Linked DNA regions of Chlorobaculum tepidum TLS. The protein of the gene in region 2 interacts with the protein of the main gene of each other region in a pairwise test. Links are inferred from orthologs where the notes say so. Each region holds a gene or a part of one and is shown on either strand. Other genes may lie near its edges. The genes, in order: ftsZ and AYT24_RS03425.

Region 1 (3,195 bases), 690 kb from region 2 along the record:
GCGGGTGCCGATCGAGTCAGCGCACACCTGGCCGGTCATGTCGATTTCGATGGCGCTGTTGATGGCTGTCACCTTCGGGTTTTTGCGAATCTCCTTCGTGTCGTTCACGTAGTCCGAGCCGAACATCTCGACCAGCGGATTGTCGTCCACGAAATCGTAGAGCTTCCGGGTGCCAACAAGGAAGCTCGCCACAATGATCTCGTTGTGTGTTTTCTTGCAGCGTCCGTTCACCACCCCCTTTTCAACCAGATCGACCACGCCGTCGGAAAACATCTCCGAGTGGATGCCAAGGTCCTTGTGGTTCGTCAGCGCGGCAAGCGTCGCGTCGGGAATCGCGCCAATGCCCATCTGTAGCGTCGCGCCGTCCTCGACGATGGAGGCGATATGCTGGCCGATCTGGCGCTCGACGTCGGTCAGCTCGTGGCGCGGCGTCTCCGGCAGAGGATCGTCCACCTCGACCAGCGAATGAATCTTGCTGACATGCAGCAGCCCTTCGCCGTGGGTGCGGGGCATGTTCGGGTTCACCTGGGCGATGACGTGCCGGGCGGTATGCACGGCGGCGCGGGTCGCATCAACCGACACCCCGAGCGAGCAGTAGCCGTGACGGTCGGGCGGCGAAACGTGCACCAGTGCCACGTCGAGCGGCATGACTCCGTCGTAGAACATCGCGGGCACGTCGCTCAGAAAAATCGGGATAGCATCGGCGTAGCCGCACTGCACCGCCGAACGGACGTTCCTTCCGACAAAGAAGGCGTTGAGCCTGAAGCTCTCCTGAAATTCAGGTCTGACGTACGGTGCGTCGCCCTCGGTGTGCAGGCTGACGATCTCGACGTCACGCAGATGGCTGGCGCGGCTGACCATCGCCTCGATCAGCCTGAGGGGCGTTGCCGCCGCGGTGTGCAGAAAAACCCTGTCTCCCGACTTGATGGCCATGACGGCCTCTTCTGCGGATATCGTCCGGTAACTCATGATACTTTGACTCCTTTTTGAACTGGTTACAGCTCCGCCTCTGCCTCGTAATTCAGGCGATTAGCCCCAAAGAATGGCGATGCTCATGGATAGTGGTAAACGATAGGGGGCGCGCCGGGAAAAGCGGCTGCGCCCTTTTCCCGAATTGCTTCATTGCAGTGGTGGATTGTTTTTTCGGCGAAGATAGGCCGGAGTATCGGTAGCGCCTTTCCGTATCTGCTCGTCTTCGTCGCTCTGGCCGGGCATAGGGGCCGATCCGCCCGAAGGACGCGATCTGGTGGTGCTGCACGCTCGACCAATATCGAATGGCTCCTGAATAGAGCGGCTTTTTCTGATGTAGGCGGGAATTCTCATGTCCTCGACCACCTGTTCGGGATAGCCTGAGGATTGAACGAGACGTCCGAAACCCTGCACGTGGTGGGCTTTAGGCAGCGTCTTTTCCTGCTGTCCGGAGGACGAAGCGGGTTGTCGCTCCTCTCCCGGTTCAACTCTCTTGAAACCGGTGACAATTACCGTGACCCGGATTTCGCCCGATACCTGCGGCTCATCGACATAGCCATTGATGATCTTGGCATCGCTGCCAACCTGCTCTTCGATGTAGTTCATGGCATCAGCGATGTCGCGCATGGTCACATCGCCCGTGATGTTGACCAGCACCCCCTTGGCACCGCGCATCTTGACCCCCTCCATCAACGGACTGGTGACCGCATCCGACGCGGCTTTCAGTGCGCGACGCTCTCCGGCAGCGGCGGCAGACCCCATGACCGCGTCACCCGCACTCTGCATAATGCTTCGGACGTCTGCGAAATCGACGTTGACGTGGCCGTGGTGGGTAATGATGTCGGCGATACCCTTGACCGCCCGGAACAGCACGTCATTCGCCATGTTGTAGGCCTCGGTGGCGCTGACGCCTTCATCGGCGATGCTCAGGATTTTTTCGTTCTCGACGATGATGAGCGTGTCGATATACTTGCGCAGTTCGGTGATGCCGCTGTCGGCGATACGCGCCTTGATCTGCCCCTCGAAGCTGAAGGGGCGGGTGACGACGCCAATGGTAAGGATGCCCATATTGCGGGCGATGGAGGCGACGACCGGCGCTGCGCCGGTGCCGGTGCCCTTGCCCATGCCAGCCGCGATAAAGACGAGGTCGGCCCCCCGCAACTGCATGGCAATCAGCTCGCGATCATCCTCGGCAGCGAGCCGTCCCTTGGCAGGATCGGCCCCCGCGCCAAGGCCGTTGGTGGCCTTTTTGCCAATTTGCACGCGGATCGGCGCCTTGGAGTTCAGGAGCGCCTGGCGGTCGGTGTTGAAGACGACGAACTCGGCGCCGCTGATCTTCCGGTCCATCATATTGTTGACGGCATTGCCGCCGCATCCGCCGACGCCGACAATCTTGATATTGACTCCGCTGTCCTGATCGCTGTCGAACAGGCCTGGATCGAGTTCGAATGCCATACTCTCTATTCCTTGTTTTTCCTGTCGTTACAGGTAACTATCTCTGCTACAACTGATCCCAAAACTTTTTCAGACGGTCAACAAACTTCTTTCCGGTTGGCGGGGTATCGGGATTCTGCTCGGGACTCTGTTGAGCCTGCGAGGGTTCAGGAGAAGACGTAACCGGCTCCTGAGTCTGCCCGGACGGTGCCGGGGCAACCTCTCCGTAATCCTGGTACAGATTGTTCTGGAGCGAGTGAGCTACCAGACCCATCACCGTTGCGTACATCGGGTTGTTGATCGCATCCTTGATGCCGCCCGAAACCCCTTCCGGATAGCCCGTGCGCACGTCGAGACCGAGAATGTCCCTGGCCAGCTCGCCGGTGCCGGGCAAGAGCGCGCCGCCGCCGGTGATGATGACTCCGGCGTTCAGGTAGTCGTAGTAGCCCGAGCGCTTGATGATGTCTCGCACCAGTTCGAAAATCTCCATCATGCGGGCTTCGATGATCACCGTCAGGGAGCTTTTCGGGAACGACTTGCTCGGCCGTCCCTCGATGCTCTCGATCAGGATCTCCTCCTCCTTGTCGAGCACCTTTGCATAGGCGCATCCGTGCTGGATCTTGATCTCTTCAGCCACGTCGTTGAGTGCCTTGATGCCATAGGCCACATCGTGAGTCACATCGTTGGCCGCAACCTTGATCACCTCGGAATAACGGATCGCGCCGTCGATGTAGATGGCCACCTCGGTGGTGCCGCCGCCGATGTCGATCACCACCACGCCGCTCCGCCTCT
Region 2 (2,994 bases):
TCAAACCCGCCAGCATAGCAACCTCGCGACTGTGCTGCAAGAGGTTTTGACCGTAAACCGTATGGAAACGCATCTTACCGATCAGGTTGACGATTTCTGCTGGCATGTCGGGAATCTGAAGCGACGAAATCGCCTCTTCGCCGGAAGACATGATGACATCCTCGATCTCTTTCTTAGCGTCCTGGTAGGCCTTTTCGATCGCCACCGGATGGATAATGCCGTCAACAAGCAGCTTTTGCAAAGTCAGCTTGGCCATCTCGCGGCGGAGCGGATCGAAGCAGGAGAGAATGACCACCTCGGGAGTGTCATCGACGATAATATCCACGCCGGTTGCATTCTCGAACGCCTTGATGTTGCGTCCCTCGCGTCCGATGATACGCCCCTTCAACTCGTCGCTCTGGATATGTACCACCGACAGGGCACTCTCGGTCGCCTGCTCGAAAGAGATACGCTGGATAGCGGTCAGCATGATCTTTTCGGCGATCCGGTCGGCCTTCTGCGTGGCCTCTTCGTGAATCTGGTGAACGGTTTCGGCCGCCTCTTCCCTGGCCTTGGCGATCATGTTGTCGATGAGCATCTGACGAGCCTCTTCGGCGGTCAGGTTCGAGATACTCTCCAGCCGCTGGTTCTGCTCTAAAATGGTCTTTTCAAGCTCCGCGGATCGATTCTGTACGTTCTGAGTCTGATGCTTCAGCTCCTCTCTCTGCTCCTGAAGCTTCTTTTCAGTTTCCTTGATGTCCCGCATCTGATTAGCCAGAGTCACCTCTTTCTGGCGAATCTGCTTCTGCAGCTGGGCAAACTTGTTGTTTTTGATGGTTACTTCGCTGTCAAACTCACGCTTGCGCTTCTTCCACTCCTGGTTCACCTCGTTGACCTTGAGTTCCTTGTAGTCATTGGCCTCTTTCTGAGCCTCCTGGATGACCTGCACGGCACGTTCTTCAGCTTCGAGTACCTTGGTGGTACCGATGCGCTCCAGAAAGAATCGACCGATGTAAAAACCGACCACAAAAAAGACTATGGATGCCGCAATAATGAGAAACAGATTTATGACTATTCCCATTAACTATCCTCCTTTTTCAACCGGCCAAAATGAGACCGGCCTTTCAAAATTGAACAAAAAAAACCGCACCCTCAAGAGATGTGTAAGATTCAAGAACCCGTTTAACCACGGTGGGCGTCTCCTTCAGGTTTTTTGCTTCCAATGCGACGCTTCGAAAAGTGTCGATGCCAACGGCTCATCACCGCCAGGCAGCAAGGCCTGCAATCAAAATGAAGAGTTTGACTCCCTGTTCTATCCTGTTAGTTCTTTTACTTACAAAACACCTCTCGCTGTGGTGCGGATATTTCGCTTGCTTTCAATGTAACGCTTTAGTGCAAATTCTGCTCGATAAATTCATTGATATGAGCCATTTTCTGCCTGAGCTGCGACAGCTCCTCCTCAAGTTCGTTCTTTTTTTCAGCAAACTGGATCGCAGCCAAAACGGCCAGCTTTTTTGCTTCCAGATCCGGAGCTTTGGCGGCGAAACGCCTCATGACACCATCGACATCCTTTGCCGCCTTTCCGGTCAGTTCGCTGTTCTCTACCCGCAAAGGGTAGCTGTCGCCATACACATTGACGCTGATCTTTTCCATGGGCATTAAAATCCGGCTTTCTCTCCCCTCAGTTCCCTCTCGATCTTTTGCAGAATCATCACCAGCTTCTGTTTGATCTGAAGCTTGTCGGCGTAGGAAAATCCTTCGCCTGAAGTCCCCGAAACCTTTGGCTCTGGCCCTTCGGTACCAGGCAGCTTGAATGACCGCAATATGTTCTGAAGGCTCAAAACCTCAGATTTCAATAACTCATTTTCTTTTCGGCACTCGGACAACTGCTCCACAAGCCGCCCCACATTCTTTTCGAGGCCCGCAAGCAACTGATGATCATTATGCTCGTTTGCTGCATCCATAAAACCGGGCTGGATCAAACTTGCCGAATTACCGCACCAAGTTCACTCCTGGCATTGTCAATCACCTTCGAGATGACGGCGCTGATCGCCTCTTCGTTCATGGTTCCCGACCTGTCGGCAAGCTCAAGCGAAAGCGCCACGCTTCGCGTTGAGGGTTCTCCCTGAGTTGTTCCTCGGTCGAACACATCGAAAATCCGAACCGACCTGACCCGCGGATCGCTCGCCTTTGCAAGATCGATCAGGCGCTGGGCCGGAATATGACGGGGAAGCACGAATGAAAGATCTCTTTCAACCACGGGGAACTTCGACGGGGGCTCATAGATCACGCCTGACTCAAAACATCGCTCCAGCAGCGTAACATCGAGCTCAGCCAGATACACATCCTGATCAAGACCAAAAACATCGAGCACCTCCCGGTTGACCTGCTGAACCGTCCCCGCCTTCAGAACGGACGTTTTCCCGTTTTCCGTCGAGGTGATTTCAATACCAATAGTTCGAGCATTATAAATATTGAAAGCTGATTTTTCAAGTAAGTTCAGCTTTTCAAGCAACATCTCCACTACGCCCCTGAGATCGTAAAAGTCGACGTTCTCGTCCTGGCGGTTCCAGCTTCTGGGTTCACGTCGACCGGTTATCACCATCGAAAGCAACTCCTTTTCAAGAAATGCCGACAGTGGCCCCTCGTTGCCGCGCCCGGCTTCCGGCTGCTTCTCAAATCCGTGTGCAACCTCGAAAAGGCGAAGCTCGCGATTGCCGTGCCGCATATTGTACCCAACGACTTTGAGCAGCGAGGGGGCAAGGTTCGGGCGAAGCACTTCGAGCTCTTCACTGATCGGATTGAGCACGTTGACCAGCATCGAGCTGAAGCAGTCAGCTTCGGCTTTCCTGATCAGAGGGTTGGTGAGCACCTCCCTGAAATTCAGGCCGATCATGATGCTACGCAAATAATCGGGAAAATATTCAGGCACCTTGCGGCTAACCGGATAGCTGGAAACCATTACAGGTGCCGGTTCCAGATTGTTGTACCCGTACAGGCGTGCGACCTCTTCGA

What was found.
Region 1: the proteins of AYT24_RS03425 (region 2) and ftsZ interact in binary tests that used the Bacillus subtilis proteins (3 or more experiments, as listed by UniProt). The link is inferred for Chlorobaculum tepidum TLS from one-to-one orthologs.

Annotation. Positions count from the first base shown.
Region 1 is NC_002932.3:24,302-27,496, forward strand. The notes cover bases 273-3,144. They hold ftsZ (cell division protein FtsZ), read right to left. Parts: upstream 2,425-3,144; coding sequence 1,120-2,424; downstream 273-1,119. Other genes in these bases: AYT24_RS00145 (acetyl-CoA hydrolase/transferase family protein), read right to left, coding at 273-969; ftsA (cell division protein FtsA), read right to left, coding at 2,471-3,144. Outside these bases: more of AYT24_RS00145, read right to left, coding at 1-272; more of ftsA, read right to left, coding at 3,145-3,195. UniProt on the Bacillus subtilis protein: Essential cell division protein that forms a contractile ring structure (Z ring) at the future cell division site. The regulation of the ring assembly controls the timing and the location of cell division.
Region 2 is NC_002932.3:712,357-715,350, reverse strand. Bases 1-2,671 are described here. They hold AYT24_RS03425 (cell division protein ZapA), read right to left. Parts: upstream 1,633-2,671; coding sequence 1,369-1,632; downstream 1-1,368. Other genes in these bases: pheT (phenylalanine--tRNA ligase subunit beta), read right to left, coding at 1,958-2,671; AYT24_RS03420 (hypothetical protein), read right to left, coding at 1,638-1,943; AYT24_RS03430 (hypothetical protein), read left to right, coding at 1,047-1,364; rny (ribonuclease Y), read right to left, coding at 1-1,060. In the rest of the region: more of pheT, read right to left, coding at 2,672-2,994. UniProt on the Bacillus subtilis protein: Activator of cell division through the inhibition of FtsZ GTPase activity, therefore promoting FtsZ assembly into bundles of protofilaments necessary for the formation of the division Z ring.